3 regions of the Geobacillus sp. YHL genome follow, and region 3 is predicted to be linked to each of the others. Evidence: riboswitches for the same ligand, from Rfam matches in the RefSeq annotation. Region 3 holds a riboswitch; each other region holds the start of a gene.
What was found. A riboswitch is a leader RNA that binds a small molecule or an ion and turns the genes downstream of it on or off. The one in region 3 is predicted to bind cobalamin.
Positions count from the first base shown of each region.

Region 1: it holds a riboswitch for cobalamin, as region 3 does, so the genes downstream of both, JCR24_RS13535 (ribonucleoside-diphosphate reductase subunit alpha) here and JCR24_RS03720 ((2Fe-2S) ferredoxin domain-containing protein) in region 3, are expected to answer to the same signal.
Region 2: it holds a riboswitch for cobalamin, as region 3 does, so the genes downstream of both, JCR24_RS08835 (ABC transporter substrate-binding protein) here and JCR24_RS03720 ((2Fe-2S) ferredoxin domain-containing protein) in region 3, are expected to answer to the same signal.

Region 1 is NZ_JAEIGB010000018.1:12,388-14,647, reverse strand. It holds gene JCR24_RS13535 (ribonucleoside-diphosphate reductase subunit alpha) at 1-982, opposite strand, end outside; cobalamin riboswitch at 1,038-1,233, opposite strand; gene JCR24_RS13530 (IS1634 family transposase) at 1,644-2,260, opposite strand, start outside.
Region 2 is NZ_JAEIGB010000007.1:101,672-103,931, reverse strand. It holds partial or broken gene JCR24_RS17545 (IS982 family transposase) at 1-60, shown strand, start outside; gene JCR24_RS08840 (NUDIX hydrolase) at 183-650, shown strand; cobalamin riboswitch at 720-918, shown strand; gene JCR24_RS08835 (ABC transporter substrate-binding protein) at 1,060-2,019, shown strand; gene JCR24_RS08830 (FecCD family ABC transporter permease) at 2,006-2,260, shown strand, end outside.
Region 3 is NZ_JAEIGB010000002.1:238,150-240,409, forward strand. It holds gene cobJ (precorrin-3B C(17)-methyltransferase) at 1-310, opposite strand, end outside; gene JCR24_RS03715 (HoxN/HupN/NixA family nickel/cobalt transporter) at 312-1,019, opposite strand; gene JCR24_RS03720 ((2Fe-2S) ferredoxin domain-containing protein) at 1,022-1,396, opposite strand; cobalamin riboswitch at 1,578-1,771, opposite strand; partial or broken gene JCR24_RS03725 (RraA family protein) at 1,832-1,972, opposite strand; gene JCR24_RS03730 (retropepsin-like aspartic protease) at 1,990-2,260, opposite strand, start outside.

The DNA.
Region 1 (2,260 bases), on a different contig from region 3:
GATCGACGCTCACCGCTGTATTGTTCAACTGCTTCATCCACGGGATGACGCCGGAGGAGACCCCTTTGAATCCTTTGATGTCGCTGCCGCGCGAACGGATTTTGCCTAAATAGACGCCGATGCCGCCGCCCGATTTCGACAAATTGGCGATGTCGGTGTTGCTGTCATAAATCCCTTGCAAGCTGTCATCGACCGTGTCGACAAAGCAGCTCGACAGCTGGCCGTATGACTTTCCGGCATTGGCAAGCGTCGGCGTCGCCACGGTCATGTATAAGTTGCTTAACGCCCAATACGCTTCCTTCACGAGCTCAAGGCGCCGCTTGGGTGGTTCATTCGCCATTAGCGTCATGGCGATGACAAGAAACCGCTCCTGCGGCAATTCATACAGCCGCCGCTCATAATCGCGGGCCAAATACCGATCAGCGAGCGTGCGCAGCCCGATGTACGTAAACAGCTTGTCCTTCTCCGGATCAAGAAACGCACCGATGGCATCAATTTCTTCTTTCGTATAACGTTCAAGCAGCAGCGGACTGTACACCCCTTGTTCTGTCAGCGCAACAAGCAGCGAGTAGAAATCGCCATACCGCTCGCGCTCGTCATACCCACGCTGCCGCGCCGCTTCACGGTACAATTGCCGCAAATACAGCCGGGCGCACACAAATGTCCAGTCCGGCTCATCTTCATCAATGTAAGAAAGTCCTTCCAAAATAGCCGTTTGGTGCAGCTGTTCTACCGTGACGGACTCCTTTCGACTGAGAAGCTGCCAAACACGCTCGACGTATTCATCAAGCGACAGACGGCCGAATCCAGCGGCGGCTTGCCCAATCAGCGACGCAAACTCTTCACGTGAAAAAGAAACCGGCTTCCCTTGGTCATCGATGATGATCATTTTCGTCAATGCGGTCATTCGTTTCCCCACTCCTTCAATAAAAAATCCGCTCGGGCAGGCGAGCGGATGAAACGACAGACGGAAAAAAGGCATACGAAACCCTTTTTCTTTTCCCCTATCGTTTCATCTTCTCACACCCCGAAGAACATGAAACGTTCCAAGCAAGGCAGGTCTCCTGACTCGTGCATCGTCCTACTTTGGGGCCTTCCCAGCGGCGCGCCGAATGGCTCTTGCCGCCAGTGGCCATCCCATTTCGTCCGCACATACAGTTGCGGGGGCAGTTCCGGATTCACACCGGATTCCCTATTAAGTCCTGATGGACACCATTGCTTGGCAGAACGATATGTAGTTGTACAACAAGACTTCAAAACCAATATATAGTATTTTAGCATCCTGATGGAACAAGCATATACCAAAACCGGGAAAATTGCAAGAGCAGTTGAATGGAATTTTCCTTTCTGCCAATTATCGTTTTTTGTTCATATTCCGTTCCTGAACACTCTCCCACCTACGCAAATGCGTAGAGGTGGGAGATTCTTTGGAACACCCGCCCCACGTCAGGTTGCCAGCCAAGCCATCCCCGTGCATCCCACGGTTTGGTTGCCTTCCGAAGACAGCCAACGAAGCCCTTCTTTCAAGATATTTTGGGCGGCGTTGGGGAACCCGAGTTCGACAGTCACTAGGCAAACAAAATGCCTCTCGCCCCTTGATACAAAAGGGATCGGAGGCATTTGGGCACACTTCGGGCGTGTATCTAGGTGCGAGGGTGGATGCCTAGAATCTTTGGAGGAGGTTCCAGCCCTAGAGCCGCAAGGAATAGCGCTTGTTTGGCCGTCAGTTCGGTTCGTTGATAAAGGTCGCCGTTTTTTGAAGAAAAATGTCCAAGCATGAGACGCTCGCATTCGTCTCTTACTTTCGGCCACGATTCATGAGTTCGGATCTCCACGATCCGAACCAGCAAGAGAGCCAGCCAACTGAGCAGCACATGCGCCCGGATACGGTCTTCCAAGCGATGATACATGGGGCGCAGCTCGAGTGTTGATTTCAACGTCCGAAAGGCCTGCTCGATATCCACCAGTTGCTTATACCCAAGCGCGACATCCTCGGCAGACAAGGTGTCATCGGAGGTTCGGATGAGATATTTGCCATCGTACTTTTCCGCTTCACGAACCGCTTGCTTGTCGATGCGAAGCGTTCCATCCTTCAATTGACGCAAGTATTTTCCGTAGGACGGATGGGAACGCAGCCGGCAGGTGGCCTTATGATGAGCTTCATTGGGGAGTTGGCGAAGCCCCTCCAACTCCTCTTTCAGCGATTCGAGCAGCTTTTCCCGTTCCTTGCGTTGGCGTTCGGCTTCGCTGGGATTGTACA
Region 2 (2,260 bases), on a different contig from region 3:
ACATCATGCCTATGCTGTTGTGGAGATCTTGTCCCTCTTGCGCTGTGTCATCACGTGAGGCGTTAATGTTCAACTAGCACCACGGATTTTCCTTATTTTTTTCAAGATGGCAGTATAGATGGGGCAGCTGCTTTTTTTCTGCAGGAGAGGGCTAGGATCATTCCGCGATGTAGGAGGAGAGCTTGATGGATAAACACCAACAAGCCATTATCACCGTTTCAGCCTATATTACGAATGACACGGGAGAGGTTTTGCTTGTTAAAAGCTATGACCGCTCCGATACGTGGGAAATGCCGGGTGGACAAGTTGAACCGGGCGAGCCGCTCGATCGGGCCGTTCATCGTGAGGTGCATGAAGAGACTGGCGTTGACATCCGTCTCATTGGGGTCAGCGGCGTGTACTACAATGAAACTAAAAATATCATAAACATTGCATTTAAAGCGACATATGTGAAAGGAAACGTTTTTCCCCAGCCTGAGGAAATTCAAGAGGCGAAGTTTGTGTTGATCGATGAGTCGAATATTGATGAATATGTGACATGGCCGCATTTGAAATCGCGGGTGCTCGATGCGATGAAAAGGGGATGCTCTGTTCCTTATGAAGCATGGGTCATGAATCCGTCTCGATTATCTGCAAGAGTGGGAAGGTGAAGTGCTGTAAATTCATAGTTGTCAAATGCTAAACGCTGCATTATTATAAAAATGTCCATATCCCATAACTGAATCCATTCGCAGCAAGGCGCCGAAAAGGCTTAATAGGGAATCCGGTGGGAATCCGGAGCTGTCCCCGCAACTGTCAATGCGGACGAAATGAAATCGCCACTGTACGGACGGATGGCTTGCGCTGTTTTCCGTACGGGAAGGCTTCAGAGTAGGATGAAGCATGAGCCAGTAGACCTGCCTTGCTTGCCGCAGTTTCCGAATCTTCGGGGGGTGAGACGCGGAAACAGTCGCATAGGGCATTGTTGTGCCCATTGGCGGTCTGTTTCGCGCTCATTCCCAGATTTAGGCGGAATGGGCGTTTTTTATTGTACATACATCACTGAAGGGGGAATGACGGATGAAACGTTGGACATGGCCGGCGGTGGTGGCGGTGTTCTTCCTTCTGGCCGCCGTGCTGGTCGGCTGCAGCGGTGGAGCCAATAGCAACGCCCAGCCAGCGAAAAAAGAAGAACCGAAAACGGAACAAGCGGCGTTTCCGGTGACGGTGAAAGACGGGCTTGGCGAGGATGTCACGATCAAAGCGGAACCGAAAAAGATCGTCTCGCTCATCCCAAGCAATACGGAAATCGCCTATGCGTTGGGGTTGGGCGATAAGATCGTCGGCGTCAGCGATTTTGACAATTACCCGGAAGACGTCAAAACGAAAACGAAAATCGGCGGCATGGAATTCAACGTCGAGAAAATCATTTCGCTCAAACCGGATCTTGTCTTGGCCCACGCGTCAAGCGCCCATAACTCGCGCGATGGCCTCAAGCAATTGAAAGACGCCGGCATCACCGTGCTTGTCGTGAATGACGCGAAGTCGTTCGACGATGTGTATGCGTCCATCGACTTGATCGGCAAAGCGACCGGGACGACAGACAAAGCGAAGCAAGTGATTAAGGATATGAAAGAGAAGCTTGCGCAAATTCAAGAAAAAGCGAAACAAATCCCGGCGGACAAACAAGCGAACGTCTGGATTGAAGTGTCGCCGCCGCCGCAGCTGTATACGGCCGGCAAAGGGACGTTTATGGATGAGATGCTTCAAGTGATTTCAGCGAAAAACGTCGCCGGCAGCTTGGAAGGCTGGCCGATGGTGACGGAAGAAAAAGCCGTAGCCTATAAGCCGGATGTGATCATCACGACATACGGCGGAGCGAAGCAAGTGTTTGCGCGCGCCGCTTGGAAAGACGTGCCGGCGGTGAAAAACAAGCGGGTGTATGACGTCAACACCGACTTAGTAAGCCGCCCGGGTCCGCGCCTTGTCGAAGGGGTCGAGGAACTTGCCAAAGCCATTTACCCGGATGTGTTCAAGTAAAACGTGGATGTATATATTGGCCGTCACGGCGGCCATGTTATCGTTGCTCGTAGGGATATCGACAGGATCGCTGTCGATTCCCTTTTCTTCTATTGTCCGCATTTTGGCGGCTGAATGGTTCGGAGCGGCGCTGCCTCGCCACATTCCGGCTGATTGGGTGCCGATCGTGATGGCGATCCGCTTGCCGCGCGTCGTGCTCGCTTTTTTGGTCGGGGCGTCATTGGCGCTGGCTGGCGCGGCG
Region 3 (2,260 bases):
TCGTCCACCCTTTTTCGATCAGCACTTCATACACGAGCCCGGCCATGCCGTACAACCCGGCGTCACCGCTTGAAATGACGGCGACCGTTTTGCCGCGCTCCGCCCATTTCACCGCCGCTTGGGCGCGGCTCACCTCTTCCGTCATGCCCGTGCTGATGATTTCCTTTCCGACAATCAGATCGCGCACAAGTTCGATGTACGTTTTGTAGCCAATGATGACGTCGCTTTCTTCAATCGCTTCCCGAGCCCGTTTCGTCATATGGTCGACGCTTCCCGGGCCAAAGCCGACAATGAGCAATTTGCCGCCCACTTTACAGCCCCCCTCTCCATATCTCGATTATCATCGACATCCCTAACCATATGCTGTAAATCCCTGTGACCGCACCAAGGACATAAAACAGTCGTTCCCGCTGCTTTGCTTTCCAAAATCCCCACGATAATCCAGCCGCTGTAGCAATCGTCGCAATGAGCAAGCCGGCGACAAACAGCACAAGCTGAAGGACAGCGGCGCTCACACGCACTTTTCCGACCGCGTGGGTGATAATGGCTAGCTGGGTCGGGCTTTCGACGCCAATGCCATGAATGATGCCGATGATCAAGGCGCCAGCCCAACCAACATGCGAAAAAGAACGGCAACTGTCCATTTCCCGCCTTCCCCGCAGCCATCGAGTAACCGTATGGCCGAACTCATAAAGGAGCTGAAACCGGCTTTTCACCTCACCCCGCCGAAAAAGAGAAAAAAGCATCATCCCGCCAAGAAGCACAAGCGTAACGCCAACTAAGAGCTCAATGGCGGCGGCTGACGACTCGGGAAGCCGGGCGCCGACCATGAGCGCCGCCACCCCCATGACAAACACGATTGCTCCGTGTCCAATAGCGTACATGATTCCGAGCGCCAACTGCTGTCTTCGCCGCGACTCGCTTCCGACCATATCCGCAATGGCCGCGACATGGTCGCTGTCCATCCCATGACGCATGCCGAGAAATATCGCTAACATTACATAACTGGCCCATTCCATCATTACGTCCTCCTCTTTCGAACGCCAATAACCGACTCCGTCCCACCAAGACGGGTCAACCCGTCTTCACGGTATTCATACGTCGCCCACGCGCGAAGCGGCTCGCCGTTTTGCAAATGGCGATGGACGACCTCTTTTGCCTTCTCCGGTGTCATCAACCGGTACCAGACGCCATCCGGGTAGACGATCATCACACACGCATCTTGACAGCGTCCGTTGCAGCGCGTCCTTGTTGTATGGACAGCGTCGTCAAGCCCAAGGCGGGCGATTTCCTCGCGCACCGCGGTTGTCACGTCATCTCCGCCATGGCGGAGGCACGTCCCTCCGTTGCAAATGAGCACATGATGCTTCATTCCCCGCAAATCCCACGTCGCCACCAAATCCCCCCTTTTGCTAGAATGGTAGAATGAAATGCGGCAGACGGACGGTTTTTCGACAAAAGAAAAAGCACCTCTACAGCAGAGGTGCAGAAAAATGTATACGAAAGCCGTAAACGGCCCAAACAGGGCCCCTAAAGCCGTCATTCTCCCGCACGTCTGCCTATAGTCCCGTAGGCATCCGTCCGATCCAAACAAGGCAGGTCTCCTGACTTAGGATCATCGCTTGGCGGCGTCTTCCCGAAGCATCCTTCAGTGACTTGTTGCCGCAAAGCTCTCCATCACAGTGGCGGGCACCGTGCCGGATTTTCACCGGGCTTCCCTTTTCACCCAAGCCCTTAAGCAGGCTTAGGCACCTTGTTTGTCTTACCGCCATATATGCGCTGTCATGGAACAAGCATCCGTTTTCATCGTAGTACAACCAATGCGTTGCCGTCAACCGTTTTTTGCCGACAAATCTTTGTTGGCGACGACAACGCCGTCCGCATCAGCGTACACGTACGCCCCTGGCTCCCAGCGGACGCCGCCAAACTCGAGCGCAACGTCGCGGGCGCCTTTTCCTTCTTTTTGGCATTTCGAGCGGGCGTTCCATTTCAACCAGAACGATACATCTCCAACTTGTCCAGGTCTAAGACAAATCCAGCGCCCAGCAATATATCCAATCCTAACAAACCGTTAATCCCCTCATAGTCCATCCCGCTAAAATCAATTTCATACTCTCTTAGCTGGAAAGAATCTAGCTGAATACAGTCTAATTTTTTTGTAAACGCGTACTCTTTCCCACCGATTCCGTAATAAGCCACAATACGATCGCCCGGCTCTACCCGCAAATGAATATCTTCTACTGCATTTTGAGAAATCACT